One region of the Peribacillus sp. NPDC101480 genome, then DNA from elsewhere that is predicted to be linked to it. Evidence: riboswitches for the same ligand, from Rfam matches in the RefSeq annotation. Region 1 holds a riboswitch; each other region holds the start of a gene.
What was found. A riboswitch is a leader RNA that binds a small molecule or an ion and turns the genes downstream of it on or off. The one in region 1 is predicted to bind cobalamin.

Region 1 (10,470 bases):
AATTCCCAAAAAGTCCTGTGCCCCTCCGTACATGAAGCGGAACGCTGTGATGACCTCGTCGAAAATGACTAGTGATCCGGCTTCGTGAGATAATGAAATGACATCTTCCAAAAAGCCGGGGCTTGGCTCCACGATTCCGAAGTTGCCGACGATCGGTTCAACCAGCACGCCAGCAATTTCATTACCCCATTTATCCAGTGCTTCTTTAAATGGCTCAATATCATTGAAAGGTACCGTGATGACTTCTTGTGCGATGCTTTTGGGAACGCCGGCAGAGTCCGGTGTTCCTAAAGTGGACGGGCCAGAGCCTGCAGCGACGAGAACAAGGTCGGAATGTCCATGGTAACAGCCTGCAAACTTGATGATCTTATCGCGTCCTGTGTAAGCGCGGGCAACGCGGATGGTGGACATGACGGACTCGGTTCCTGAATTGGTGAAGCGGACTTTATCCATGGATGGTATGGCTTCTTTCAACATTTTGGCAAATTTGACTTCATGTTTGGTCGGTGTGCCGTATAAAACGCCCGTTTCTGCTGCTTTAACGATCGCCTCCGTAATATGTGGATGCGCATGACCTGTGATGATCGGGCCATATGCAGCTAAGTAATCGATATATTTATTGCCATCAACATCCCAGAAATAAGCACCTTTGGCATGATCCATCGCAACGGGTGAACCGCCGCCTACAGCTTTGTAGGAACGGGATGGGCTGTTAACCCCGCCAACGATATGTTCCAATGCCTCTTTATGTAAAAGCTCCGAATTACTAAAATCCAATCTTAAAACCTCCTAAAAATATAAACATATTTCCCCTTAATCATAGCACTTTTTCGTCCGTAAATCTGGGGTCGAAAACTGGGAAATGTGATTCATTCACTGATGGAAGAGCTGCAGCCTTATAAGCATCAGGGTTCCGGGCCATCATTCTGTATGCGAAATAGGGTCGGATTTCAAAACTCCTGTTATGAAAGTAAGAATGGCCAAGATGGTGTCAGGGTTTTCGATGTCGAAGGATTGGCGGTTCATTTCGCCCTGGGCTTGGTAATAGATTAGCTGGCCGGTCCCTTTCTCTTCATTAATGAGGAGGTGGAAACTGATGGGTGTGCTTTCGATGGACCCGCTGGAATCCCTTTGGATGACCTGGCATAATAATTCACCGTACTCATCTTCATAAAGGAAGTCATATCGAAGGTCGAAAACGACTTTTTCAATTTGGGATAGTAATAATTTTTTGATATTCATAGCATACTCGTCTCCTTTATATAAGTATCTGGTACAACGGCCATTTTCTCCCTGAAAATGGTATATGGCATCCAAGCATTTTTATTGTCTAAAAAGGTTGGTTTGGATAAACTAATTCATTAGGACAAGAGATTACGGAGGATGTAACAGGATGAGTGATGCAATTCAAGTAAAACAGCTTCGGAAGGAATTTAAGTCGGCATCAAGCCGTTCAGGGCTAAAGGGTGCCTTCCGGGATTTACTTACCAGAAATTATAAGGTCGTCCCTGCCGTCAATGATATCAATTTTACTGTAAAAAAGGGTGAGATGGTAGCTTATATCGGGGAAAATGGTGCAGGGAAATCGACCACGATCAAAATGCTGACAGGTATTTTGGAACCGACAGCAGGTGAAATCACGGTCAATGGCATGAATCCGCATAAAGAAAGGGAAAAGTTCACCCAGACAATCGGAGTCGTATTCGGTCAGCGCTCACAGCTTTGGTGGGATATTGCGGTTCAAGAATCGTTTAGGCTGTTAAAAAAGGTCTATAAGGTAACGGATGAACAATATAACGATCATATGGAACATGTCATCAAGACGCTTGATATCGGTCCTTTGCTGGACAAACCAGTGCGTAAACTCTCGCTTGGTCAGCGAATGCGCTGTGAGCTTGCGGCAGCTTTGATCCACAATCCGCCTTTGCTGTTCCTGGATGAGCCGACAATTGGACTTGATGTGCTCGTGAAAATGAAGATTCGTGAGTTCCTGAAAGAAATCAATGAGAAATATAATACGACAATCCTTTTGACTACACATGATCTAGGAGACATTGAAGCATTATGTGAGCGTGTAATCATGCTTGATGAAGGACAAATCATCTATGATGGGGAATTGCAGAGTTTGAAAGATAACTGGGCTGAGGAAAAACAGATTCATTTTCAATTCATCGAGCCGATCGCATTGAAGGAATTACAATCATTAGCGCTCCCATTTACTGCTAACTGGGTTTATGATGAGAAAAATCAAACTTACATTGCCTTGTTGAAAGAAGAAAGTGATCATATTTCACAGCTTGTTTCAGCTGTCGTATCTCATTTTAAAATAAAAGACATCAAAATCCATGAAACGTCCATTGAAGAGATCGTTCGCAATATTTACGAAGAAGGCACTGTCTGACTCTCTTATCAATAAGAAACAACGTGTCTATCAAGAAGGGGGAGGGCCATGGGGAAGTATCTTGCCATGATCCGCATGCGTTTTTTAATGATGCTTGCGTATCGAACGGATTATTATACCGGCATTTTAATTTATAGCATTAATATCGGTGCTTATTATTTCTTATGGAATGCGATATATGGAGAAAAAAGCTCCATCGAAGGACTTTCAAGCATGCAGATGACAACCTATGTCGCGGTTGCATGGATGGCGCGCGCTTTTTATTTCAATAATATTGACCGCGAAATCGCCACTGAGATTAAAGACGGCAAGGTTGCCATTGAGATGATCCGGCCTTATAACTATTTAGGCATGAAAACGATGCAAGGACTTGGGGAAGGGATATTCCGTTTCTTCTTCTTCTCAATTCCGGGGATGCTGCTGGTAGCTTTCATTTTTCCTATCGAATTGCCGCACGAGCCGGCTACATGGGGGATGTTCGGCATTTCCTTGCTGTTCAGCTTCATCATCAATACACAAATTAACTTATTGACGGGAATCACGACCTTTTTCTTATATAATAATGCCGGATTAATCCGCGCTAAAAGGGTTATCATTGATTTATTTTCCGGCCTGCTGCTGCCCATCAGTTTCTATCCTATATGGGCGCAGGAAGTGATGAAATATTTACCCTTTCAAGGGATCAGCTATGTACCAAGCATGATTTTTACGAACGGGTACAGTTCAGGCGAAATTGGCATGGCGCTTTTACAGCAGTTAATTTGGTGCATCATTCTCATAATACCGATTCAGCTTTTATGGATAGTCGCAAAAAAACAGCTGATTATTCAAGGAGGTTGACGGGATGTTTTATGTATCGATGTTTTTTCAATACGTGAGTCAATATATGAAAACAAGACTGCAATATAGAGCCGATTTCTTCATGGAAATCCTATCTGACCTGCTGAATCAGGTCGTGAATCTGGTATTTATCTTAGTCGTTTTTGGACATACCCAATTTTTAAGCGGCTGGAGCCGTGAAGAAATCATATTCATTTATGGATTTTTCCTTATCCCATTCGCCCTTTTTTCAGCCTTTTTCAACATCTGGGATTTTAATGACCGCTATATCGTCAAAGGTGAAATGGACCGGATATTAACAAGACCGATACATAGCCTGTTTCAAGTCATTTTAGAAAGAATCGAGCTTGAAGCGTTATTTGGTGTTGTGACCGGTTTGATCATTATATTCTATTCGGGGATTTCATTGGATCTGCAGCTTGCGTGGTATGACCCGATTCTTTTCATCATTTTTGCAATAGGCGGGGCCCTTGCTTATGCAGCCATATTCGTTGCGATAGCAAGCATTGGTTTCTGGTCGGATGCGAAAACATCCATCATGCCAATGATGTACAATATCGGGAACTATGGGCGCTATCCTGTTGATATTTATAATAAGGTCATTCGTTTTGTCCTTACATGGGTGCTGCCATTCGCGTTTGTTGGTGTCTATCCGGCATCTTATTTCCTTAGAAAAGAAGAGTGGTATGCATATGCATTTGCCACACCTGTAATTGGGGTAGCCTTTTTCATGATATCCGTATTCATATGGAATCAGGGAGTGAAGAGGTACCGCGGTGCAGGGAACTGAAAGAAACCCCTTCAACAGATTCATGTTGAAGGGGTTTTTGTTTATTTGCGTTTATTCTTTCTTTCAATATATCTTGCTTGTGCTTGAACATATAGCTGCTTTTCCACTTCGGTTTCCGGAATGACCTGTGGTACGTTTGTCGGCTTACCGTCTTCATCAATGGCCAGCATCGTTAAAAAAGCACGGGCCGTAAGCTGTTTCTCACCTGTTAATAGGTTTTCGCGCTCCACTTTCACGAATACCTCCATTGATGTGCGATGGGCACAGGTGACATAAGCTTCAAGGTTGATCGCATCCCCCGTCTTGATGGGGGCCAAAAAATCAAAAGAGTCGCTTGAAGCAGTCACAACGGGTTTTCGACAATGGCGCATAGCTGAAATGCAGGCTATTTTATCAACATAGGCCATTACTTTTCCGCCAAAGATGGTATTGTGATGATTTGTATCCGGTGGAAAAACAAGGTCGGTTAAAAAGGTCCGTGACTGCTGTGTTGGGTGGGCAACGTGCTTTTCAATCATTTGCCGGTTGGTTTAGCTAACAGGTTTTCACGGACGATTTTTGCTGCTTCGACCATGTTTTTCAGGGATGCGACGGTTTCCGGGATACCCCTTGTTTTCAGTCCGCAGTCAGGATTGATCCAAAACTGGTCTTTATCCAATACCTTGATCCCACGTTCGATCATATCGACCATTTCTTCCACTGCCGGCACACGCGGGCTGTGAATGTCATACACACCTAGACCAATACCTTTTTCATATGTTTTTTCCTCGAATGCGGAAGCAAGCTCCCCATGACTGCGGGATGTTTCGATGGAAATTACATCGGCGTCGAGGGAGGAGATGACATCCATGAAACTGTTGAAGTCGCAATAGCACATATGCGTATGAATTTGGGTTGTATCCTCCACGCTTGATGTCGATATCAAGAACGAATTCACAGCCCAGTTCAAATATTCGTCGCGATCGCTTTTTTTCAATGGCAGACCTTCTCTAAGTGCAGGCTCATCGACCTGAATCATTTTGATTCCAGCGGATTCCAATGCAATGACTTCTTTTTCCAAAGCGAGTGCCAGCTGATAGCATACATTCTCCCTGGAAATATCATCACGGACAAATGACCAGTTCAAAATCGTAACAGGACCTGTAAGCATTCCCTTTACCGTCTTCTTCGTCAGTGATTGTGCGTATACACTTTCCCTGACTGTCATCGGTTCGATGAAATGGATGTCGCCGTAGATGACTGGCGGTTTCACACAGCGGGATCCATAGGATTGTACCCACCCCTTTTCTAAAAAGACGAATCCACCTAACTTATGGCCGAAGTATTCAACCATATCCGTTCGTTCGAATTCCCCATGAACAAGGACATCCAAACCGATTTCTTCTTGGATTTCGATCCACCTGCCGATTTCTTCGTTAACGAATGTTTCATATTGCGAAGCGGTCCATTCTCCTCTTTTGAATTTCCCGCGTGCTTGTTTAACATCAAATGTCTGCGGAAAGCTGCCGATCGTAGTCGAAGGAAGAAAAGGCAATTTGAAAAATGCCTGTTGATTTTGGTAACGCTCTTTAAATGGAAGCTGACGGCCGGCGGTCCTGGTTTTAACCTTTTCGACATTGGATTGTACAGTTCCGTGATTCCGGGCATTTGAATTTGCTAACGTTTGAAGCGTGAATTTATTAGCATCGACTTTTTCGGCGATTGCTTCAAAGCCTTGATTATTCCCTTTGACCAAGAGTGTGATTTCCTCGAGTTTCTCATCAGCGAAAGCAAGGGCCTCTTTCACTTCGTTTGATAGGGCGGTTTCATTACGAACGGTCACTGGCACATGAAGCAAGGAACAAGAGGGCTGAAGCCAGATTCGGTCTTCGGCTACCATTGTCTTAAGAGTCTCGATCAATTGGATTTTTTTCGATAAATCAGAAAGCCAAATGTTTTTTCCGTCAATCACACCTGCAGCAAGCACTTTGTCCTTCGGAAAGCCGAATGCTTCCAGGTTGCTTAGATTCCTCCCTTTGTCATGTACAAAATCAAGACCGATTCCTTGGACTTGTAATTCGATGACTTCCTGGTAATGTTCCACGGCATCAAAGTATGTTTGTAGCATGATGTTCAGGTTTGGTGCTGCTTCATTCAGTTTTTCATAGAGGTAAGTAACAGTTTGCATATCTTCTTTGGAAATCGATGAAACAAGTGAAGGTTCGTCCATTTGAACCCACTTCACGCCTTCTTGCTCCAACTCCCGGAGGATTTGCGTGTATAGGGGAAGCAGGCTCAGGATGATGCCAGGGATATCTTGTTTTTTGAAGCCTTTGGAAAGGGAGATGAAAGTATAAGGACCGATCAACACGGGCTTTGTTTCAATTCCTAGCTTTTCCTTGGCTTCCCGATATGCTGCAAGTGGTTTATTTTCCGTTAACGTCAGCTGTGGCACCTTTAATTCAGGGACAATATAGTGATAGTTCGTATTGAACCATTTCGTCATTTCGGAAGCGACTTCATCATTGTTTCCGCGAGCCATTGAATAATAAACGGAAAGGGGAACGCTTCCGCTTTCATAGGCTGAATAACGTTCAGGAACAAGACCGAACATTACGGACATATCGAGCATTTGATCATAGAAAGTGAAGTCGTTGACAGGAATGATATCAATGCCTCGTTTCTTCTGTTTTTGTAAGTTGCCTAAACGGATGGCTTTTAGTTGTGCCGTAAATTCTGCTTCATCGATTTTACCGGACCAGTAAGCTTCCAATGTACGTTTCCATTCACGATCTTCCCCGATTCGAGGGTAACCCAAACTACTGCTTTTCAATATTCCCATCCTCCTATATTCATTTAATTGAGCAATAAAAAAAGCATTCCTAACCGTCAAAAGAGATGGTTAGAAATGCTTAAAATAAAGAGGCATGCAAAATGCCCCTTACAATTATAAGGTCCCTAACACCTCCCTATCTCCCGTAGGTTAAAACAGTGTTGTCGAAATAGGCAGGTCTCCTGACTTAGGGATTAACATTAGCGGCGGGCCTTCCCGATCCGTTGATCAGTGGCATATTGGATGGCGCTAACACTCCCATTACAGTGGCGGGACCGTCCCGGAATTACACCGGACTTCCCTTTTAATCCTAATTTAAAATTAGGAACCTATTTCCACATATGAAATTTGACAAAACCTGCCTTGATAACTGTTTGTAGGTTAAAAATTTATAAAATAAAAACTATTATAAAAATTTAGACAATCTTAACATATCCGACCAAAAGGGTCAACATGAAAAAAAATTCAGTAAAAGTATCCGGTTATAAGGTGTGTGGGTGATAAGGATGAGGTCTGTTCCTAAAAAAGAATATATTGTTTGGACAGGGAGTATGTATAGAGGAAGTGGCGTTTTGAAATGGGGCGTGGGGGATGACTTTCTACATCTTGATTGCAGGAATCATTTTTTGCATGGTGATGAGTATTCGTACGTTATTTCTTGTTGAGTCGGGAGGAAAGAAGTTTTCTCTGGAGGATATGCTGTGGCTTGGCAATTTATATGCGACGATATTAGTTGGATTTGCACTGATTTATTTATTATACGAACTTCAGAATCATTCGGTGATTCTTGATATGGGCAATCGATTGGATGGCACTTTCTATGAACAGTTGAAGACTTCTTTTTATTTTAGTGCGATGACGATGTTTTCTGTAGGGTATGGAGATATAGCCCCGATTGGCATGGGCAGGATGATAGCTACGATTCAGGCTTTCATCGGTTATACACTGCCGGCAGCGTTCGTGATCCGGACGGTGATCGATTTGGAGCACAAAGATAGGAAGGATAAATGAAAGTTGTGTTTCTTTCGATTATTGGGTACTCTTACCATAATGAAAGAAATGGAGGGTTTAATATGACTGTTAAAATTGGAGAAAAAGCACCTGATTTCAAGCTCCCTGCAAACAATGGTGAAATGGTGTCCCTATCGGATTTTAAGGGAAAATATATTGTTTTATATTTTTATCCAAAAGACATGACGCCAGGTTGCACGACGGAGGCCTGTGATTTCCGGGACCATAATGAGCAATTTGAGGAATTGAACGCGGTCATCATTGGAATCAGCCCAGACCCAGCTGCACGTCATGAAAAATTCATCGAAAAACATGGATTGCCTTTTCTGCTGCTGGCTGATGAAAATCATGAAGCGGCTGAATCATTTGATGTGTGGCAGTTGAAAAAGAACTTCGGCAAGGAGTATATGGGCATTGAACGTTCAACTTTCCTGATTGATAAGGCTGGTATGGTAGTCAAAGAATGGCGTAAAGTAAAGGTCAAAGGCCATGTCGAAGAAGCTCTTCAAACTCTTCGCGACCTCGAAAAATAAGGGACAGGCAGATGAAGGATGAGCGAATAACGAAGCTTGCAGCCAGGCTGATTCATCATTCGATACAATTACAGCCAAAAGAGAGAATCCTCATACGGGGGAATATCAATACGAAACCATTATTGAAAGAGCTGATTGATGAAATATACAGAGTGGGTGCTTATCCATATGTAGAACTCGAAGACGATGAAATAAGCCGCCACCTGTTACAAGGGAATGTAAAGGAACAACTTGACACCTCTTCACAATGGGCCTTGAGGAAATATAAGGATATCGATGCGGTAATCATCATCACCGGGGAAGAAAACGATGTGGAAATGACCGATGTTTCCATCGAGAGGCACCGTCTTCAAGGGGAGGCTATGAATTCCCCCACTCTTTTCTATGTAAACAACCGACGTTGGGTCTTGCTTAATTATCCCACCAACGCATCAGCGCAAAAAGCCGGCATGACCTTCGACAGGTACGAAGATTTTCTTTTGAATGTATGCAACATGGATTACGGGAAAATGGAGACGGCCTTGAAACCGTTAAAACAATTGATGGAACGAACTGACAAAGTCAGGATCGTTTCGCCAGGAACAGATTTGACCTTTTCCATCAAAGGTATGCCGGCCGTCATATGTGCCGGAAAAAAGAATTTACCTGATGGGGAAGTGTTTACGGCACCCATAAAAGATAGTCTCAATGGTAGGATATCCTTCAACACACCAACAACCTATGAAGGATTCACCTTTAGTGACATAGAATTAAACTTGGAAAAGGGAAAAATCATTAAAGCTACTTCCAATCGTGACTCTGAAATGAACCAAATTCTGAATATTGATGAAGGGTCCCGGTTTATCGGGGAGTTCGCAATTGGGATCAATCCATACATATTGGAACCTATGGACGATATCTTGTTCGATGAGAAAATAAGCGGAAGTCTGCACTTGGCTCTTGGACTTGCCTATGAAGAAGCGGATAATGGAAACCGATCATCGATTCATTGGGATATGGTCTTGATCCAGCGTCCCGAATATGGGGGTGGTGACATCTTCTTTGACGACGTCCTGATAAGAAGGGATGGCGTTTTCATTTTGCCGGAATTAGATGCATTAAACCCAAATTCCTTAAAATAAAGCCTTTTTTAATAAGGCTAAGGCTTTTGTCCAACTCAAAAAGGGGACACCTGAATATGCTTTATTAAGGGAATACCTCCTCAGAGAAAGTTGCGCGGGACACATAGAGCCCGTGTTTTTTTATGTTAATTAAAGGGAGAGATAAACATGTTAATACTTTCAACTGTCATTCCGAATGAAGGCATCCAAAAGAAGATGACGGAAGCTTTTAGTGACTTGAGCTTCATTTATCAAAAAGGATGGACGGATGGGCCGCTTCGTGAAGCTGAAATCTTAATTACATATGGTGAAGACTTAACTGAAGAAATCATTGGGAAAGCTACGAACTTGAAATGGATCATGGTCATGAGTGCAGGGATGGAATTAATGCCATTTAAAGCCATAGAGGAAAGGGGCATTCTGGTGACGAATGCTAGAGGCATTCATAAAATACCGATGGCAGAGTATACGATAGGGATGCTTTTGCAATATGAAAAGAAATTGAAACTGCTTATGAAGAATGAAAAGGAAGAACTGTGGGATAGAAAGATTGAAGTAGGGGAATTGAACGGCAAGACGATGCTCGTTATTGGCGTGGGTGCAATTGGAGGGGAAGTGGCTCGTCTTGGGAAAGCCTTTCGGATGAAGACGATAGGAGTGAACCGGAGCGGGAAGCCAGTGGAATCCATCGATCACCTTTATGCCCTGGATAATTTATTGGAAGCCATACCGGGAGCCGATTATATCGTATCCGTCCTGCCAAGTACGGATGAAACGAAGGGCCTTCTGCAAAAAGAACACTTTGAAGCAATGAAAGAAACTGCAGTATTCGTGAATATTGGCCGCGGCGACCTGATTAACGATGAAATGTTGATCGAAGCCCTGGATGCCGGGGAATTATCTCATGCCATCTTGGATGTATTTGATCCGGAACCTTTAGGAAAAGGGCATCCGTTTTGGAGGATGGAGAATGTTACAGTCAC
Region 2 (10,470 bases), on a different contig from region 1:
AAGGAAAGTGACTTGAAAATTGGGGAATATGGCGAAACTGAAAATTACGATGCTACAATTGCCCTGATCGGCAGTTCCCATTCAGAGCATTGGTTAGGTGCCATATTAAAAGCTACAAAAGATGATAATTATCGTGTATTGAATATGACCCGTTCAGGTACACGTTTTTCAACAGGTTATACGGATGATGATTTGAAAGGTATCTGGGTCAATAATGTTCTCGATTATCTAAAGGATGCAGATGTAGATCTTGTCATTTCTCACGCCACAGCTTCTGATACGCCCAATAATAAAATACAACAACAGATGGTTGATCAGCTGCAGTATGTTAAAGATGAATATGGTATTGAAGTGTTAGCGGTTCGTGATGATCCAAGATATAGTTTTAATGTACTGGAATCATTAGAAACACATGGAATAGAAGAAACAACAAAAAAAATGAATTCAGTAGATAATCAGAAAGACGAAAGCTTTTGGAGACAATTTGAAAAAGAGAATAAATCATTGCATAAAATTGACTTAACAGATTACTTTAAAGTGAACGGTGAATTTCAGCCCATTATTGGTAATGTTATAATTTACCGGGACAATAGGCATTTAACGAATACTTATTCTGAAAGTTTCGGACCTATTTTTGATGAAAAAATCAACGAGATAGGCTTAGATAGAAAGTAAGTATAGCTAAAGGGAGTTTTGTTTGGGTCTATTGGTTATCTGTATATAAAAAATCTGAGTTCTGTGTTTCACAGGGCTCGGATTTTTTTTATGAATTTGTTTAACCGCCCCATAAATCACAGAAAAAAACCCTGCTACTACGCGGAAGAACCGCATTGTAACAGGGTTTTTAGTTAGCGTCCCAGATAGGAATCGAACCTACGACCTACAGCTTAGGAGGCTGTCGCTCTATCCTGCTGAGCTACTGGGACATATAAAAAGTCGACGACTTATTTATTATATTTCTTATAGGCAAACTTTTCAAGCTAATAGCACATACTTATTAAAAAAAATCCTCATAAATGCTTAACAGGTCACTAAGCTCTCGTCTTTCCCTTTTTTTCATTTAATGGAATACTTTATTAATCACTAGTTTTCTGGTACTATTTTACTATAAAAAATTAGGAGAATGATAGTGGGGAAATATAGAGTATTAAGGATGGTTGCATTGCTGGGGATTTTGATTTTACCTGCATGCTCACAAGAGATTTTAGAAGGTATAGGCACAAAGACAGCTGCACCGATTGCGGAAGATGACATCGAAGTGGTCGAAGCGGCGGATAATGGGGCAGGGCAGGAATTGGAGGGCCAGATCGATACGGGAGACTGGATAACGGCCGAGCCCGCCGTCCAGCTTCCAATCTTGATGTATCACAGCATTTCTGAAGGTAATCGCCTTCGGGTTCCAAGTGAGGAATTCCGGTCACAGATGGCTTGGCTTCGGGAGAATGGCTACTATACATTATCTCCTGAAGAGGCATTCCTCGTTTTAACCGAGAATCGGATACCAAGTGAGAAGTGTGTCTGGCTTACTTTTGATGATGGCTATACAGATAACTTCACGGAGGCTTTCCCGATATTAAAAGAAAATGATATGAAAGCAACTGTCTTCATGATCGGGAAGTCCATTGATAAAGGTCATCACCTGACTGAAAATCAAATGATGGAGATGAGCAGGAATGGGATTTCGATTGAAAGCCATACTATCAACCATTTGGAGCTGAACCGCATGACGGCAGAGCAGCAAGAAGCTGAAATGGTCCAGTCTAAGAAGCTATTCGACCGTATTCTCGACCAGGACACGACAGTGCTTTCCTATCCGGTTGGCCGGTATAACGAAGAGACTCTCAGGCTGTCAGATGAAGCCGGATACAAGATGGCAGTCACTACCGAACCTGGGGGAGCTTCAAGGGAACAAGGGATGCATGCCCTGCATCGAGTTCGGATTTCACCCGGTTTATCAGTCGATGGGTTTGCGACATTGATTGAAAATGCTTCAAATCATTGAGTGTGGAAGGGTCATTTCGAACCTGTTCAGAAAAATCATATAATAATAGATTCTTACATGGTGTATAATGAAGGCAATGAAAATTATATACATATGAACGATTTGGTGTCGTAATGACTTAAAAGGGAAGCTGGTGAAATGCCAGCGCGGTCCCGCCACTGTATATGGGAGCTGACGGCTGTGTACCACTGTATGAAATATGGGAAGGTGCCGTTGACGATGACCATGAGCCAGGAGACCTGCCAAAATTCGTACACCTGTAACCTACGCGGATGGGAAGGTGTGTGGCAGACCCTAAGAAGTCCGTAATGATATTGTTGCCATACAAGTACCTTCCGTTTAACGGGAGGTGCTTTTTGTTTTGGGTGCATCTTCCGGGATTATTGGGTGAAAGAAATTAAATAAAAAGATTGTGGGGAATGAAAATGAAGAAAATTTTTGGTCTGATATTGTTGATGTTGCTTACTGCAGGCATGATGGTCGGCTGCAGTGGAGCTACTGATGAAGGAAAAGAACAGCAGCAAACGAAACATGCTCAACACGAAGCTTTCCCGATTACGATTAAAGATGCAACTGGGGAAAAAGTAACGATAGAAGAAAAACCGAAGAAAATCGTTTCGTTAATACCAAGTAATACGGAAGTGGTCTTTGCACTTGGTTTGGGTAAAAAGGTCATTGGTGTTTCCGATAATGATAATTACCCGGAAGAAACGAAAGAAATTGAAAAAGTTGGCGGAATGGAAATGAACACGGAGCTGATTGTCTCCATGAAGCCTGACCTTGTTCTTGCCCATGCATCAAGTGCCCATAATTCGAATGAGGGTTTACAGCAGCTTAAGGATGCTGGAATAGATGTCCTCGTAGTCAATGATGCACAAAGCTTTGACCAAGTCTATGAGTCTATTGAAATGATTGGACAGGCAACGGGTGAACATGACAAGGCAAACGAAATCGTTGCGGATATGAAAACGAAGCTTAAGGATATCGAGGAAAAAGCCAAATCCGTAAAGGAAGAGGATAGGAAGACCGTTTTAGTGGAAGTTTCGCCTTCACCGGAAATATACACACCGGGAAAAAATACTTTCATGAATGAGATGCTTACTATTATTTCAGCGGATAATGCTGCTGCTGACTTGGACGGTTGGGCAAAGATTGATGAAGAGTCGATGATTGCTGCAAATCCTGATGTCATCATTACAACTTATGGTTATTATACGAAAGATTCAGCAAATGAAGTGAAGGGCCGAAAAGGATGGCAAGACGTAAATGCTGTTAAGAATGGCCAAGTCTTTGATGTCCATTCTGACTTGGTGACCCGTTCCGGTCCACGCTTGATAGAGGGAGTAGAGGAACTTGCCAAATCAGTCTATCCGAACCAATTTAACAACTAAATGGACGTTTGCCTATTTGATTGCGTTTTTAATTTTGTTATTCGCAATGACGGTAGGCATTTCCTTTGGTTCGGTGTCAGTACCGATTCCCGTACTTTTACAAATAATCGGCAAGGAGATCTTTCATTTGCCGATTTCCGCTGATCCGGATGTGATGCTGACGAATATCGTGATGAACATCCGCTTGCCGCGTGTGTTGCTTGCGGGGTTGGTCGGGGCATCGCTGGCGATTGCGGGTGCGGCATTTCAGGGACTGCTCCGGAACCCGCTCGCTGATCCTTACACATTAGGTATTTCATCAGGAGCATCGGTCGGCGCCGTATTGACAATATTCTTGAATATATCACTGCCGTTCATCGGTTTATACACTCTTCCGGCATTGAGCATTTTATGCTCAGTGCTCACGATGCTCTGCGTATTGACTTTTGCAAAAAAAATGGATCGATCGATGAAAGTGGAAACGATCATTTTAACGGGAATCATTTTCAGCTCGTTTTTAAGTGCCTTCATTTCATTGATGATTGCGCTGACGGGTGATGAATTAAGACAAATCATCGGCTGGCTGATGGGAAGCGTTTCAATGCGCGGATGGAATTATATTGCAATCATTTTGCCGTTTTTTATCATTGGTTCGTTGATCTTGATCATGAATACAAGCGAATTGAATGCGATGACTTTCGGGGAAGACCGGGCAAAACACTTAGGTGTGAATGTTAAGCGGCGGAAAATGTGGATCTTGATAGCCGGTTCGACATTGACAGGGGCAGCGGTAGCCGTTTCAGGGGCGATTGGCTTTGTAGGATTGGTCATTCCTCATTTTGTCCGAAAGATATGGGGACCTGATCATAAACATTTGCTTCCGCTGTCATTGCTGATAGGAAGCGGATTTTTAATTTTGGCAGACTTTGTAGCACGGACGGTCATTGCCCCATCGGAACTGCCGATCGGGGTTATCACCTCACTTATCGGGGCACCTGCATTTGCGCTGATTTTATTAAAGAGACGGAGAGAAGGGTAAAAACGAATGCTTGAAGTTAAAGGGTTAACAGGTGGATATGACAACAAAGCTGTTTTGGACTCTGTCTCTTTTGATGTACATAAAGGAGAATTATTCGGGATTCTTGGGCCTAATGGCAGCGGAAAAACGACGCTCTTAGGTATGCTTAGCGGGGTGCTCGATTATAAGGGCGGAAGCGTACGGATAAGAGGTAGGGATTTGAAGGATTATTCGTCAAAACAACTTGCACAGGTCATTGCTGTGCTCCCTCAACATTCCTCATTAGCTTTCTCCTATACAGTAAAAGAGACGGTCTCGCTTGGGCGATATGCCCATCAATCAGGTTGGTTCCATAGTTGGTCCGCAGATGATGAAGCGATTGTCCAATGGGTTATGGAACAAACGGGCGTAGCCGATTTTCAGGATCTGCATTTTGAACGATTATCAGGAGGGGAGAGGCAGCGGGTACTGCTGGCACAGGCACTAGCCCAAGAACCCGAAATCCTTTTTTTGGATGAACCTACGAATCACTTGGATCTTTCCTATCAAAAAGACCTTCTTGATTTAATGAGGAAAATGGCAAAAGAGCAGAACTTGACCGTTATTTCAATTTTCCATGACCTGAATTTGGCTGGGTTATATTGTGATCGGCTGATGTTGCTTGAGAAAGGGAAAATTCAGGTTGTTGATGTGCCGAATGAAGTGCTTCAACAGGAACGGATTCAGGGTGTATATCATACGACGATCGAAAAACATCCACATCCCGCCCTTCCGAAACCGCAGATGTTCATCGTTCCGGAAAAGCATGGCCATGATACTATTCCATTGGAAATTGATGAATCCTATCTGACAGTCGGACCTGAGATGATTCAATTGGATTCGCCGATCCCGCTTAGAACGATGTCTTCCGGAGTGACTGGTTCGGGGACGGGCTGGCATAAATATTTTGTGAATAGGCACGTACATCATGGCTATGACTGCGAGGATCATCATGTTGAAATGGCCGAGTATTTAAAGGCTCATGGTTTTGAACCTCAGGAGACGGTAGGGATGATGACAGCTGTCTTTCTCGATACGGTTGCTTTCAAGCTTTTAAGAGCTGAAGATTTCTCTGTTTTCATTATCGTGACGGCTGGTGTAGGAAATGCCATCGACGCTTCCTTAGCTGACCGGCACTCTTGGAGTTCCGCTCCGGGAACGATAAATACATGGATATTCGTAAATGGTCATTTGGCAGAAGAGGCTTTCATCCACAGCATAGTTACTGCTACCGAGGCAAAAGTAAAAGCCCTTCATGATTTGCATGTACTGGATAAGCTGACAAATACATGTGCAACAGGAACGTCGACTGACAGCATTTTAATTGCGGCTGCGCAAAGAGGGGCAAAGCTTCAATATGCAGGCACCATTACTCCGTTAGGGAAGCTGATCAGTCGCGGTGTATATGATTGTACAGTGGAAGCATTAAAGAATAATCGGAAACGGATTGAGGATTTATGATCTATCATCATCTTTTTGCGGTTACGCTGGCATTTTTCCTTGATCTATTAATCGGTGATCCGCCAAATTGGCCGCATCCAGTCAAATGGATAGGAACGATGATAAGCAAGCTGGATCTGGCATTCAATAAAGGGGCATATAAGAAACGGAATGGACTCTTCATGTTGATCATCGTCTTATCGGCGGTGTTATTGATTACGGGTCTTACCGTCTATTTGGCTTATCTAATCCATCCGCTTGCAGGTATCCTTTGGGAAGCTGCTGTCATTTCTACTACGATAGCTCAGAAGGGCTTGAAGCAAGCTGGGATGGATGTTCGCCTTCCGCTTAATGAACGCGATTTTCCTGAAGCGAGACTAAAGCTTTCCTATATCGTGGGCCGTGATACGGCTGATCTTGATGAATCCGAAATCGTCAGGGGCACCGTGGAAACTGTAGCGGAAAATACCAGCGATGGGATTACAGCCCCGATGTTTTGGGCAGCTATTGGCGGTGCGCCGCTCGCAATGGTGTATAGGGCGATTAATACATGCGATTCCATGGTAGGGTACAAAAATGATAAATATGGGCAATTCGGCTGGGCTTCAGCCAAGCTCGATGATATCGTGAATTGGATTCCCAGCCGCCTCACCGGTTTCCTGATGTTACTGAGCTCAAAGTCCCGCTATCATGGATTTGGTGCTAGATGGAAGATATTATTCAATGACGCAAAAAAACATCCAAGCCCGAATAGCGGGTGGTGTGAAGCAGGCGTTGCTGCGATTTTGGGAATACAGCTTGGAGGCCGTAATATGTACAAAGGAATTGTTTCCGACCGTGCGAGGATGGGAGTTCCGCTTGTTCGATTGGAAGCAAAACATATACCAAAAACGATTACCATCATGCATCGGTCATCTTTTCTATTTCTGCTGATGCTATGGCTAGGGGGGCTTATTCTTGACATTACCTTCTCATGGCTCTAATCCTCATTATCTTTATGAAGCGCTGAAAATCGAGATGCCTGAAGGGGTTCTCGACTTCAGTGCTAACATCAACCCATTGGGTCCGCCTTTACGCATAAAGGAACAGTGGGCTGGATTTTTCGAAGGAATCCTTCAATACCCAGATCCGCATGCCATTGAACTGACAAAATCCATTGCAAAAAAAGAAGCTCTTCCTGAGCAATCCGTTTTGGTGGGGAACGGTGGTGCTGAAATAATCATGCTGGTAGCGAACGGATTAGCAAATCAAAGGGTGCTGATCATTCAGCCGGCATTTGCGGAATATGCTGAAGCTTGTTTGGCGGCAGGTTGTAAGGTCGATTTTCACCAGCTTGATGCTCCTGAGTGGCAATTGGACTTGGAGCGATTGATTCCCCGATTACCCGAATATGATGCAATTTTCTTATGTACGCCTAATAATCCGACGGGTGTTTCATTTAATCGGGATGCAGTCAGGGAATTGATCATGGAATGCCAAAAAGCGGATTGCCTGGTAGTATTGGATGAGGCTTTTTATGATTTTACGGAAGATGCCTTTAGTTACGCTTCTTTAATCAATGCATTTCCACATTTACTCATTCTAAGATCAATGACTAAAATCTTTGCAATCCCGGGTTTGAGACTAGGCTACTTGCTTGCGGCGCCTGACATCATAAAACGCGTAAGAAACTATAAGCCGCATTGGAGCGTCAACCACGTGGCGCTTGAAGTGGGGAAAATCTGTCTTGCGGAAGAAGCCTATATGAGAAAAACAAGAGACTATATTGCATGGCAAAAGCAAAAACTATTCCGGTTTTATGAGGAGCAAGGGTTGAATGTCTCCGCTAGCACAGTCAATTTTTATTTGGTGAAGGATGAATCTCTATCCCTTTTCCCCTTTTTGCTGAAAAAAGGAATCGTACCGCGCCATACCAATAATTTTCCGGGTTTGGACGGAGTGTGGCTTCGGTTTGCAGTGAAGAGTGAACATGATAACGAAGCACTGATGGAGGGGGTAAGACAGTGGAGAAAGCAAGGCTCTGTTTTATAACCGGGGGTGTCCGTTCAGGAAAAAGCAGCTTCGCAGAAAGAAAAGCACTGGAGTTTGCGCGCCAAACGAATGGAAACTTGCATTACCTCGCCTGCGGCCGAGTCAGTGACTCTGAGATGGGTGAACGGATCCTTAGGCATCGGAAAGATAGAGAAAGCAGCCCGATTGCTTGGAAGACCTCCGAATACGCAACGGATATTACAAGAATAGGGGCTCACATTGATCATGATTCCATAATTCTGCTCGATTGTCTGACAACCCTGCTTGATAACGAGCTATTCGGCCCTGGCATTCCGCTTGAAGAAGAATTCTTAAATAGCGTTTTTTCAAAAATAATAACCGGAATCAATGAGATTAGAAAACAATCCAATTGTTTAATAGTCGTGAGCAATGAATTGGTGCAGGAGTCGATTTTCCGGGATGATTTCCTCCATTTATACGGAAAAACACTGGGCCTGCTTCATCAAACGATCGTCGGGCAGGCCGATGAAGCCTATCTTGTCGAAGCGGGAATTCCATTGCGGAAGAAAGGGTGCATGCAGGAATGAGCGGAGTGGTCGGATTTTTAATTAACCTGCAGTTCTTTACGGTCTTTCCAATAAAGAAGCAGCTTCCGATGGAGAAGAAATATATTCACCGTGCCATTCAAACCTTTCCATTAGTAGGTCTTTTGCTAGGCTTGATATTGGGCGGTGTTTTGTATGCACTAGTGGAATGGACCCCATTGTCATCGCTTGCGATTGCCTTTTTCCTCTGGTTTTTGACGATGGCATTAACGGGTGGTTTGCATCTTGATGGCTGGATCGATGCAAGTGATGCTTTTTTTTCCTATCAGGATAAAGAGCGGCGTTTGGAAATCATGAAGGATTCCAGGACAGGTGCCTTCGGTGTCATCTCCGTCATAGTCCTATTGGCCGCCCGGTTTCTATTTATCTATGAAATTGTCGAAAGGGTAAATGAATGGACATACTTCTTGATCATAGCCCTTCCGCTCTTAAGTAAATGTGTGATGGGTTATTTACTCATCCAGATGCCGCTGGCTAAAAAAGAGGGGCTCGGCGCTTTTTTTCAAAGTGCAGTAACGAAAAGCAGTTTGCCCATTTATTGGCTATATCTCCTTGTAAGTCTGGCGATTGCCTGGACAATCGATTTTAAGCTTGTCACCTTATTTTTCATCATGTGCCTGGCTGCAATGATTTTCCTGGTTTATATAAAACGTAAAGTCATCAGTTGGTTCGGTGGGATAACGGGGGATGTGCTGGGGGCGTCCGTGGAAGGGGTTGAGCTTTGGTTATGGCTGATATTGTGGCTATTACACTACTTCGCCATGGGCTGACAGTAGCAAATGAGCGAAGGGCCTATTTAGGCTGGACGGATTCTCCATTAAGTACCGAAGGAGAAAAGGAAATATTGGACTTAAGGGGTTCTTACCCACAGTATGAAAAAATTCACAGCAGCGATTTGCCCCGCTGTGTGGAAACTGCACGACTTCTGTTTCCAGATGCAGTTCCGATCAAAAACCCTTCGTTCCGTGAGATGAACTTCGGCTATTGGGAAGGACGGACGTATCATGAGTTGAAGGCAGATGGAGATTATCTTAATTGGCTGGAACGTCCCATGGAGGCACTGGTGCCTGGGGGTGAAAGTTATCCGGCATTTTCCGAGCGTGTTAATAAGGGCTGGAACGAATTGATTGCCTGTAAGGAGAGCCGGTTTGCCATATTGACGCATGGAGGGGTAATCCGTGATTTATTGGTTCGCTATGCCCCGCAGGAGAAGTCTTTTTTTGATTGGAGGATTTCCCATGGCAGGGGATATGAGCTGATATGGGAAGACCGGAACAGCTTAAGGAGGGGAGAACGCTGCACTTTGTTACAGGAGGCGCCTATAATGGCAAAACTAAATGGGTAAAGCAATTGTATGGTTTGGAAAATGATGTCCTTTGGCTATCCGGTTATCGAAAAGAAGAGCCGGAAATGATTGATTTTCAAGGCAAGACTGTTGTATTGCAAGGGTTGGATGCATGGATTCAACAAGATGCAGAAAAGATGGATTCAAATTCGATTCGAAAAAAATGGAAGGAAATCATGGCTGATTGGCGAATATGGGAGAAAGAAAGAGATGACCGTAACTGCATTGTGATCGGTTCAGATATCACCAAAGGCATAGTGCCGATGGAAGCAAGAGATCGCAGATGGCGCGATGCCTGCGGATGGGTCTTTCAAGATGTAGCATCCATATCAAGGCGCGTTGATATCATCTGGTATGGAATTGACCAGCGAATAAAGTAGAGGAGGTAATTGGGATGAAAATTTATACACGTACAGGGGATAAGGGACAAACAAGCGTAATCGGAGGTCGGCTTGACAAGGATGACATCCGTGTCGAGTCTTATGGTACGGTTGATGAAGTTAATAGCTATATCGGTCTTGCGGTGACAGAATTGGATCCAGCGATATTTAAGGATATACTGGCCGACCTAGAGAAAATCCAGCATGAGTTGTTTGACTGCGGCGGTGATTTGGCAACCGTTTCCGAGAAAGCCCCACAAAAGCTGACGGATGAGGCCA
Region 3 (10,470 bases), on a different contig from region 1:
TGATGTCCTTATTAAAATACCGATGGCTGCACTTGTCGCAGTCATGATCATGGTTTCAATCGGGACATTTGACTGGTCTTCCCTAAAGAGGCTCACTAAAGCTCCTAAGTCGGATGCAGCCGTGATGATCGTGACGGTCCTCATTGTTCTTTATACACATGACTTATCAAAAGGGGTATTTGCCGGAGTGCTTTTGAGCATGATTTTCTTCTCGGCTAAAATTTCTAAAGTGGCAGCAGAGAAAAAGGAAGATATCCAGGCTAAGAAAATCACTTATCGTATCAGCGGACAAATATTTTTTGCTTCTGTCCAGGACTTTGTTTCGAAGTTTGACTTCAAGGAAAAAGCCGATGCAATCGTCATCGACTTCTCCCATTCCAAGATCTGGGATGCTTCAGCAGTCGGTGCTGTTGATACGGTTATCCTTAAATATCAGCTTCTGGGAATACCTGTCCAAGTCCAAGGGCTCGATGAAGAAAGTTCGTCATTGCTTGAAAAACTCGCCACCTCAGAAAGTAAAATATCTTGAAGAAGTAACATTCTGCTGAATAGAAACTTTTCAAACCGACAAAATAGATAATATGAATCATTTCCTTTTGAAAGGAGCGAAAAGCATGACACCCGAGCAGGATTATACAGCAGCAAATCTGTCACCGGATTTATTGAATGAACTGAAAAGCTTTGAAAGCAAACTAGGCGAGGAAGCCAATAAAGAATTGATTGTCATCGCCTATGAAAAAGAAAAGGAAGCCTTGAATTAAGAAAAAAGACTCAAACATCCTTAATGGATGGTTGAGTCTTTTTTTGCATGTACAGTAAAAGGATGCCCAAATAATGAGCATCCCTTTTCCTTTATTACTTGCTGAATACATCCGTTAAGACCGGCACGATTTGTTTTTTACGCGATACAACGCCTTCTAAGACGGCGATGTTGTTGTTTAATGAAACGTCGTATGCTTTTTCCACTGCATAAGCCGCTTTACCAAGAGCCAAGGCAACAGAATCATTAGTCAAGATATCCGTTACGACGAATAGGAATAAGTCCAATTCCTTGACAGCGATTACCGCTTCAATCGCCGCTTCCAATTCAGCTTGCTTAGCAAGGACTTCGTTTGGATCCACAGCATTTACTTGTGCAATCTCCACTTTAGCCAATCCCATGGAAAATTCCTTTGCATCAAGTGTGATGAGCTGGGCGATCGTTTTGTCGCTCAAGTCAGCTCCCGCCTTCAACATTTCCAAGCCATATGTTTCAGCGTCGACTCCCGCAATGGCAGCCAATTCCATAGCTGCTGCAACGTCTTGCTCCGTGCATGTAGGTGATTTGAACAATAAAGAATCGGAAATGATGGCAGACAGCATAAGACCTGCGATTGCTTTAGGAACTTCAATGCCGTTTTCTTTATAAATTTTATTTAAAATGGTTGCCGTACAGCCAACTGGTTCCGCACGGTAATATAAAGGATCGCTCGTTTCGAAGTTAGCGATACGGTGGTGGTCAATAACTTCCAACACACGGACTTGGTCAATATCTTCAGCACTTTGCTGGCGTTCGTTATGATCGACCAAGATTACGCCATCAGCTTCCCCTGCAACTTTTTCCACAAGACGGGGAGCATCGAATTTGAATTGGTCCAATGCATATTGAGTTTCACCATTCACTTCACCCAGACGAACTGGTTCAGCGTTGATACCTAACTGCTTTTTCAGATCTGCATAAGCGATTGCTGAACAGATTGTGTCTGTATCCGGGTTTTTATGTCCAAAAACTAATACTTTTTCCAAGATTTTATCCCCTTTTTCATAAATATTTTTCCGCGAATCCCCTCACCGCAATAAGGGAGAGCCACCTTTACTAGACACTTTATTTTAACACAAAATCCCGTAAAATCAGCGCTTGAATTATCCATTCCCCAATAAAATCTTTCATTCCTTCACCCTCTGCCATCACTTTGTCAATAGATAAGGGTTGGTTTTTTTCAAATATATTAGTTGAATTATCATCGTATATGGCTTACGATAATATAAGCAGAAATACTAGATATTGATTACATAATCTATACCAATAACTATATATAGAATTTTTATAATCCAAGGTGCCAGTGATGGCTGAAAAGGGAATCCGGTGTAAACCCGGAACTGTCCCCGCAACTGTAAATGTGACGAAATGAGAAACCCACTGTATAGCTCTCTATACGGGAAGGACTCAAAGTAGGATGATCATGAGTCAGGAGACCTGCCTTGAATTTTTCACGTTTCTTATTCTTCGGGGATTGAGATGATGAAACGATAGTATAACGGCTATTTTTTCATGGCTCTTTTATTCTATCGTTTGATCCGCTCAATTCTTTGGGCGGTTTTTTTATTTTAGCGGAAGTTAACAAGGAGGATTATTAATGACTCAAACATATAACTATACCATAAGTGAAAATGAAACAGAAAAGAAATCCATCCAGCTTGAGATGTTATCGAAGGAATTCGAAGGCCGTCTCGATATGGAAAAGTTCAAAAAGCGTTTTACAAAATGGCTTGATCGCAAAAGTGACTCAACCGAAGAACAGGCATCAAAAAAACTGATTCAGCTCGCTCTTGAGGGTGTGGATATCGATGCTCCGGATTGGACATTCGTTGCTGCAGCAGAACTGTTGAATACAATGTATAGGGATGCACAAGCCAATCGTGGTTATGCAGGCAAGAGTTATGGCCCATTCTATGAGCTGATCACAGAGCTCTCCCAGCTTTCGGAAGGTCAGCGTTATCCAATTTACAAGCCAGAACTGCTATCTTCATATACAAAAGCGGAAATTGAGGAATTGGGCTCGGTGATCGACCCGGAAAAAGATAAATTATTCTCATACATAGGCATCTACTTATTGAACGACCGCTATCTGGCCCGCCCAAAAAAGGACAAGGTCTACGAACTGCCGCAAGAACGTTTCATGATCATCGCGATGGAAATCATGCGAATGGAAAAAACGGAGCATCGCCTGCAACTTATAAAAGAAGCATACTGGGCCATGTCCAACCTTTATATGACTGTTGCGACTCCTACACTCTCCAATGCTGGGAAAACACATGGACAGTTAAGCTCTTGCTTTATCGACGCGATTGAAGATTCCATTGATGGCATCTATCTATCAAACTACGATGCAGCAAAAGTATCTAAATTCGGCGGCGGTGTCGGCCTTTACGTTGGTAAGGTTCGCTCGCTTGGTTCTGATATCCGGGGTTTCTCTGGAAATAGTTCCGGCACGACGCCCTGGATTCGACTATTCAACCAGACAGCTGTAAGTGTCGATCAATTGGGTCAACGTAAAGGTGCCATCGCGATTTACTTGGATGCCTGGCATAAAGATATCATGAGCTTCCTCGATTTGAAGACACAAAACGGGGATGACAGATTAAAAGCCCATGATATATTTACAGGCGTTTGCATACCGGATTTATTCATGGAGGCTGTACGCGACAGAAAAGAATGGTATCTTTTCGATCCGCATACCGTCAAGCAAACCCTTGGATTTTCACTTGAAGATCTTTATGACGAGAAGAAAGGCGAAGGAAGCTTCAGGAAACATTATGCACTTGCTGTCGAGGCCGCAGAAAATGGCACGCTTCCAAACTACAGCTTTGAAAAAATCAATGCGATGGACATCATGAAAAGCATCATGATTTCTCAATTAGAAGAAGGCGTACCGTATATGTTCTACCGCGATGAAGTGAATCGGAAGAATCCCAATAAACATAAAGGTATGATTTATTGTTCCAACCTTTGTACGGAGATTGCCCAAAACCTAAGCCCTTCGACGATCACGGATGAATATGAAACAGAAGATGGAGATGTTGTTGTGGTTCGTAAAAGCGGCGATTTCGTTGTCTGCAACCTTTCATCCATTAACTTGCCACGGGCGGTGGGCAGCGATGTTTTGGAAAGATTGATTCCCATTCAGATCCGTATGCTGGACAATGTCATTGATGTGAATAATCTTCCTGTCAAACAAGCATCCATCTCGAACAAACGTTACCGGGCAATTGGTTTAGGAACGTTTGGATGGCATCATTTACTTGCCACACAGAATATTTATTGGGAATCCGATGAGGCTGTTCAATATGCCGATGCTTTATACGAAAAGATCGCTTACTTAACAATCAAGGCATCCAACGAATTGGCCAAGGAAAAAGGATCATACCCATATTTTGAAGGATCTGATTGGCATACAGGGGACTATTTCGAACTCCGTGACTATATAGATCAAAAATGGATGGATTTAAAAGCAGACGTACAGGAACACGGAACCCGTAATGGATATTTAATGGCGATTGCCCCCAATTCATCGACAGCCAAAATCGGTAATTCCACGGATGGCATCGACCCTTTGTATGAAATTGAATTTTACGAAGAAAAGAAAAACTTCAAATTCAAGGTGACCGCACCAGGCTTGACGCCAAATACGTATGAATATTATAAAAAGACGCGATTCAATTTGGACCAACTGGAAAGCATCAGGCAAAATGCAGCCCGACAACGCCATATTGACCAAGCAATCAGCTTTAATCTGTATGTACACAATACAATCAAAGCGAAGGTCCTGTTGGATATACATTTAACGGCATGGGAAAGCGGGTTGAAATCAACGTATTATGTTCGTTCGACTTCTTCCGAATATGACAATGCCTGCGAAAGCTGTTCAAGTTAACGACAATCATGACCCAGTAATCTATTCTTAAAGGAGTTTTCACGAATGACCAATCATATCAAAAAAATTCGGATGCTCGAACCGACGCATCCAACCAAGGCAACCGGTGTTTTCAAAGGAGAAGCTTCAGGCTTCCTCCTTTGGAACGATATTCAGTATGAAAAATTCTATGATACCTATACACAGCTCATCAATAACTTTTGGAAGCCTTCGAGCGTGAACATGATTCAGGATAAAAAGCAGTGGGGCGAATTGGATGAAGATATCCAGGATGCATTTCTCGATATCCTTACGATGATTGCTGGAATGGACAGTCTTCAAACGCCCACATTAGTAGAAATCCTTCGGTACATCAAAGATCCGGCGGCAAAAGCTATCCTGGCCAACATGGCCCAGCAGGAATCGATCCATAATGAGTCTTATTCCTATATCCTTGCTTCCTTGATTCCGGTAGGCAAGCAAAAACAGCTTTTCGACCGCATCAAAGAACATCCTGAAGTGATTAAGCGTAACCAACCGATCGTTGATGCTTATCAAACGTTCGTGGACGATCCCAGCCCACAGCATTTATTCGAGGCACTGATCCATTCAACGAACCTTGAAGGAATTTATTTCTATCTGGCTTTCGCCTTTTATTATAATTTAGGACGGCAAAATCTAATGACCGGATCGGCTACGATGATATCCTATATTCATCGCGATGAAATGGTACATTTCGATTTCATTGGAATGCTCATTCAAATCTTGATGTATGAATATCCTGAGTTAAATAATGAAGAAAACACGAAGTTCATCTATACAACGATTGAAAAAGCAGTCGAACTCGAAAAGGAATGGTCTGAATATATGCTCGAAGATATCCAAACCAAAGCCGATCTTGATTTGGAAGAATTCAATGAGTACATCGAATATATCGCCAACAAACGGTTACGTATGCTAGGCCTTGAAAATTTGTATAAAGAGTATGGCGAGAACCCGATGCCATGGATCAAAACGTTCGATGATGAATCCATCGGACTTACCAAAACCGATTTCTTCGAACAGAAGTCAAGGACATACAGTCAAGTAAATGCCAGCAATGGGTTCGATGAGCTGTAAAGTTGCCATTGTCTATCATTCTGCCGGCGGCAATACAAAAGCGCTTGCTGAAGCCCTCGCTTCCCTTTTACCTGAAGCTGGACTATATCGAATGAATGAATTCGATTCACGTACATTGCCAGATTACGATGCATTGATCGTCGGCACCTATACATGGGGCAATGGGGAGCTTCCCGCTAAATCAGCAGCCCTTTATAAAGAACTGGAACAGTTGCCTATTGCTCATCTGAAAACGGGAGTCTTCGGCACTGGTGAAACCAACTATAATCATTTTTGTGGGGCGGTCGATCATTTCCGGGACATGTTATTTGCCAAGAGCCAGTTATTGGTGACATTGAAGATAGAACAGATGTATCAAGAATCAGACTTGCCCAGACTTCAAAAGTTCGCCTCGCTATTCCAGAACTGACTGAAAGGGGATATGCATGCTCGCATATCCCCTTTCAGTGTTTAAAAAACTTGGCTCCCTCTATCATAGCAGCCGTAAGCATGGAGTATAATGGAAGAAAAAAGGAGATAATATCCAATGACTGAAAATATAACACAGTTCCTTCCTATCCTTTTTATGCTAGTGCTTGTAGTATTCGTTATATTCATCGTCTTTTTCCTGTCAGGGCATTTTAATCGTTCTAAACGGATCGAAGAAAAATTGGACAAAGCATTAAAGGAAATCGCCGAAATAAAAGAAAAATAAAAAGACTCCAAGTTCGGAGTCTTTTTTTTATATGCGTTCAATTATTTTTGAACGTTAGCTGCTTGTGGTCCACGAGCGCCTTGCTCGATTTCGAAAGAAACTTCTTGGCCTTCTTCAAGCGTTTTGAAGCCTTCTCCTTGGATAGCTGAGAAATGTACGAATACATCGTCTTGGCCTTCAACTTCGATGAAACCGAAACCTTTTTCTGCGTTAAACCATTTTACTTTACCTTGTACCATGATAGTTCCTCCTGTGTTTGGAAAAATCCATTTTATTACTATTTTTGGTTCTGGATAATGTTTCAAGAGGAATCCTATTACAGTAAATCCTTCTATCAAACTTTTCCGAACAAAAATAATTACTCATATTATATCATGGGAAATCCTAAAAAAACAAGATTATCGCAGTAAATCAACCGACAAATTATCCTAAAATTCTACATATTCCTCTTCTTGCTTTGTCGGAAGCCTTCGTCCAATAAGTAACGCTCCGCCTCTATCGGACTCTCGAAACATTCCTCAAGATTCGACCCTGAATAAACATTCCAAAGCAGGTCTTCCCTTTCAAGTGTAAGCTCTTGCTTTTCAGGGCCAATCCATGCCCCTTCCAACCTAGCGAACTCGTTTTCCTCTTCTTCGAATTCTACCGGAGGTTTTGATAGGTAATCCACGCTTTTTTGAATCAATTCTTTCAAATCCGCTTCATCATAGTCACGTATATTGATAAACCCTTTACGGTCAGTGTCTTTTTTTCTCATATGCCCAGCGTAAACGAATCCATTTCCATTGGGATGCAAGTGCTGAACGACGATTTTTTTCTCTTGGACGCTATCTGGATAATGGAAGTTCACACGTCCCAAAGAAACGTCTTTTCGCTGTAATTCTGGAAAAGTTTCAATGATGCTCAATTTTTCTTCAAATGTTAACAAATTTCTTCCTCATTTCATTAGTTCATATTGTTTGTCGATTATAACATAGACTGATTAGAAACAATAATCCCCCTCTTCCATTATAATGTAATGAAAGGGAGTGATTTGATTGCTCATGACAATTCGGGACCTGGACTCCGATTATGGCCGGCAGCTTTTTAAACTTCAGAAAGAAGCCTATAAGGTGGAAGCGGAAATGATCGGCTTTGCTGATATCCCTCCATTATTGGAAACATATGAACAATTCATTCATTGTCATGAAACGTTTCTATGCTTTTTAAAGGGTGGTACCTTAGCGGGTGCAATATCTTATACAAAAGAAAATGGTCAAATACTGATTTGCCGGATGGTCGTCCATCCTGATTATTTTCGGCAGGGTATCGCGGATGCACTGCTGCATGCTCTTCAATTACCCGACGACTGGGAAAAGATATCCGTTTCGACCGGTAAAATGAACCTGCCTGCACGGAACCTTTACGAAAAAAACGGATTCACCCATAAAGAGGACGTAGAAGCCGCACCTTTCTTTTTCATAAGCATATTCGAGAAACAGCATTCATTTTATGTATGTCACGATAAAAAGCATAATGAATGAAATGACAATGATTATGGCAACCCATAGCCAGGCTAATGTCATATTCCCGGAGTCCATGGCGATATAAATCGCCGTCGGTATGGTTTGTGTCTGTCCGGGAATGTTTCCGGCAAACATGAGTGTGGCCCCGAATTCCCCCAATGCACGCGCAGAACTCAAGATGGCACCAGTGACGATGGATTTGACCGCCAATGGAAGGGATACATTCAGGAATAATCTCCACTCGCCGGCCCCGTCAACCCTTGCTGCATTTTCGATTTCTTCATCTATACCTTCAAAGCCCGTTTTAGCGGATTGGTACATAAGCGGAAACGCTACCACGGTAGATGCAATGACCGCCGCCCACCACGTGAACATCAGTGGCTGATCAAAAACCCTTTCAATCAATTGTCCCGGCATTCCACTCTTGCCAAAAATCACAATCAATAAAAACCCCACGACGGAAGGCGGCAAAACAAGCGGCAATAAAAACGCTGTTTCCAACAGGACTCTTCCCTTGAATTTCTTTTTAGCCATCATTCGCGCTAGGATAATTCCTAAAACGAAAACAAGGATACCCGATAGTCCCGCTACTTGTATCGATAGCCTGACTGGTGACCAAAAATCCCCTGTCATGATACCATCCGCACATCACAGTTAAATAACGGCCTATGCAGGTCCTTTTTCGGCATCATTACCCAAACCGTTTCTTTTTCATTAAAGGCAGATTCCATTTCATTTTCTCCCTTTCTTTTTTAAAATAACATTTAAGTTTATTTTTCTTGACATCTTGCTGACACAAAGGAACGTTAAAGTAAGAGTATCACAAATATAAAAATAATTTCATTCCAATAAACTTGAAAACTTTGAAGGAGTCGATTTTAATGGTAACAATTTATACTACCCCAAGCAGTTTAGCCTGTCGTAAAGCAAAAGCTTGGCTTAAGAAGAACGAAATTTCCTTTAATGAACGTAACCTATATTCCCAACCACTTTCTATAGAAGAAATAAAAGAGATTTTACGTAAAACGGAAGGCGGGACAGATGAAATCATCTCAACCCGTTCCAAAAAATTCAAAAGCCTGAATATCGATATAAATAATACACCACTTAATGATCTTTGCAAGCTTATTCAAGATAACCCGGATTTACTTCGCCGGCCAATCATTTTCGACCATAAGAACTTGCATGCAGGATATAATGAAGAAGAAATGGGACGCTTCCTTCCAAGGAAGGTCCGTCATGTACAATTATGGCGTGCAATCAGCCAATTGGCTTAATCAGTTAACATTCTGCATAATAAGAGGGTTGTCCATTACATCGGACAACCCTTTTTTATATCTTATCCCCTTTCTCTATGACAATCGTGAAGGTGGTGCCTTGTTCATCGCTATCCTTAAGCACAAGATCTCCCTTTTGCGCTTTTGCGAGCATCTTACTGAATGGCAGTCCCAAACCTAACCCACGTACCTTCAGCTTTTTGTTTTCACCTCGATAAAATGGTTCGAACACATATTGCTGTTCATGTTTCGGAATCCCCCGCCCGCTGTCCAGTACATCAATGCAGATCCGTTCTTCATCCTTTTCATAAAGGTGAATCGCTATTTTCCCTTTGCCGTCAAGTGCATGTCTGGCATTATTCAAAAGGTTAATGACGATTTGCTGCATCCGCAATGAATCAATTTGACCAAAGACCGGTTCATCAGGAACTTTTATCTCAAAAGCGAACGCTTGATCATCATCCTGGGTCACCTGCCAGCGATAGGCGATTTCCTTGATGAATATATTGATATTCTCTTTTTGTACCCGGATTTTAAAAGCGCCTGCCGATATGGCATTATAATTGAGTAAATCCTCTATCATACCTTGTAATCGCTGAGTTTCCTTTAAGGAAATATCGAGGAATTCCTTACTTTGCTCTCCCTTAACGACATCGTCCTTAACCGCTTGTATCAGTCCGCTAATGGAAGTTACTGGTGTTTTCAAATCATGGGTTACGCCTGCAAGCAATTCAGCCCGCAACTTCTCCATGACCTTCAATCGATTGGTCATTTCCTTAAATGATTCTATCAGTTCATAAATTTCTTCTTCCTTGATTTCCTCTTCCTCTTTGAAATGGATATCATAGTTGCCTTCACGAACCTGGACAGCGGCGTTAGCTACGTCTTGGATGGGGCGCGAAATTTGCCTGGAAAGAAAATAAATGACTCCCGTCCCCAGAATCAGAAGGCCTCCAATCATGATCGCCAACAAGCCATGGTCTTGGTTGATTTCCTTCAATGCCCCTTCTTCCTGGGCAATGACCACCCAGCCTCTCGTCTCATCGTTAAAAGTAATGGGGGATTTTACGACATATACTTTGTTGTCTGAAATCTTGACCTTCTGGACTAACTCCGTATTTTTCATGATGACGTCCGGGAGTTTATTTTCATCCGGATCGATATACAATTGTGGCATCGTATATATGATGGTGGCATCGGGA

Region 2: linked by a shared signal. The riboswitch ahead of ACQKMF_RS11870 (ABC transporter substrate-binding protein) and the one ahead of metE (5-methyltetrahydropteroyltriglutamate--homocysteine S-methyltransferase) in region 1 are both predicted to bind cobalamin.
Region 3: linked by a shared signal. The riboswitch ahead of ACQKMF_RS22005 (ribonucleoside-diphosphate reductase subunit alpha) and the one ahead of metE (5-methyltetrahydropteroyltriglutamate--homocysteine S-methyltransferase) in region 1 are both predicted to bind cobalamin.

The regions. Positions count from the first base shown of each region.
Region 1 covers NZ_JBNNSB010000008.1:2,504-12,973, reverse strand. Annotated here, with positions in the region: gene ACQKMF_RS22460 (glutamate-1-semialdehyde 2,1-aminomutase) at 1-777, opposite strand, end outside; gene ACQKMF_RS22455 (hypothetical protein) at 922-1,242, opposite strand; gene ACQKMF_RS22450 (ABC transporter ATP-binding protein) at 1,394-2,401, shown strand; gene ACQKMF_RS22445 (ABC transporter permease) at 2,450-3,241, shown strand; gene ACQKMF_RS22440 (ABC transporter permease) at 3,246-4,031, shown strand; gene ACQKMF_RS22435 (acyl-CoA thioesterase) at 4,073-4,549, opposite strand; gene metE (5-methyltetrahydropteroyltriglutamate--homocysteine S-methyltransferase) at 4,546-6,852, opposite strand; cobalamin riboswitch at 6,999-7,191, opposite strand; gene ACQKMF_RS22425 (potassium channel family protein) at 7,435-7,854, shown strand; gene bcp (thioredoxin-dependent thiol peroxidase) at 7,917-8,387, shown strand; gene ACQKMF_RS22415 (aminopeptidase) at 8,399-9,508, shown strand; gene ACQKMF_RS22410 (D-2-hydroxyacid dehydrogenase) at 9,656-10,470, shown strand, end outside.
Region 2 covers NZ_JBNNSB010000003.1:128,122-138,591, forward strand. Annotated here, with positions in the region: gene ACQKMF_RS11855 (acyltransferase family protein) at 1-675, shown strand, start outside; tRNA gene ACQKMF_RS11860 (tRNA-Arg) at 853-926, opposite strand; gene ACQKMF_RS11865 (polysaccharide deacetylase family protein) at 1,154-2,002, shown strand; cobalamin riboswitch at 2,089-2,263, shown strand; gene ACQKMF_RS11870 (ABC transporter substrate-binding protein) at 2,422-3,393, shown strand; gene ACQKMF_RS11875 (FecCD family ABC transporter permease) at 3,356-4,411, shown strand; gene ACQKMF_RS11880 (heme ABC transporter ATP-binding protein) at 4,418-5,890, shown strand; gene cbiB (adenosylcobinamide-phosphate synthase CbiB) at 5,887-6,852, shown strand; gene cobD (threonine-phosphate decarboxylase CobD) at 6,827-7,900, shown strand; gene ACQKMF_RS11895 (bifunctional adenosylcobinamide kinase/adenosylcobinamide-phosphate guanylyltransferase) at 7,873-8,448, shown strand; gene cobS (adenosylcobinamide-GDP ribazoletransferase) at 8,445-9,236, shown strand; gene ACQKMF_RS11905 (histidine phosphatase family protein) at 9,194-9,811, shown strand; gene ACQKMF_RS11910 (bifunctional adenosylcobinamide kinase/adenosylcobinamide-phosphate guanylyltransferase) at 9,817-10,191, shown strand; gene ACQKMF_RS11915 (cob(I)yrinic acid a,c-diamide adenosyltransferase) at 10,206-10,470, shown strand, end outside.
Region 3 covers NZ_JBNNSB010000007.1:230,773-241,242, reverse strand. Annotated here, with positions in the region: gene ACQKMF_RS22020 (SulP family inorganic anion transporter) at 1-529, shown strand, start outside; gene ACQKMF_RS22015 (hypothetical protein) at 615-761, shown strand; gene ACQKMF_RS22010 (manganese-dependent inorganic pyrophosphatase) at 856-1,785, opposite strand; cobalamin riboswitch at 2,078-2,258, shown strand; gene ACQKMF_RS22005 (ribonucleoside-diphosphate reductase subunit alpha) at 2,397-4,694, shown strand; gene ACQKMF_RS22000 (ribonucleotide-diphosphate reductase subunit beta) at 4,740-5,792, shown strand; gene ACQKMF_RS21995 (flavodoxin domain-containing protein) at 5,764-6,201, shown strand; gene ACQKMF_RS21990 (hypothetical protein) at 6,319-6,486, shown strand; gene ACQKMF_RS21985 (cold-shock protein) at 6,528-6,725, opposite strand; gene ACQKMF_RS21980 (hypothetical protein) at 6,923-7,414, opposite strand; gene ACQKMF_RS21975 (GNAT family N-acetyltransferase) at 7,530-8,009, shown strand; gene modB (molybdate ABC transporter permease subunit) at 7,971-8,624, opposite strand; gene spx (transcriptional regulator Spx) at 8,873-9,268, shown strand; gene ACQKMF_RS21960 (HAMP domain-containing sensor histidine kinase) at 9,324-10,470, opposite strand, start outside.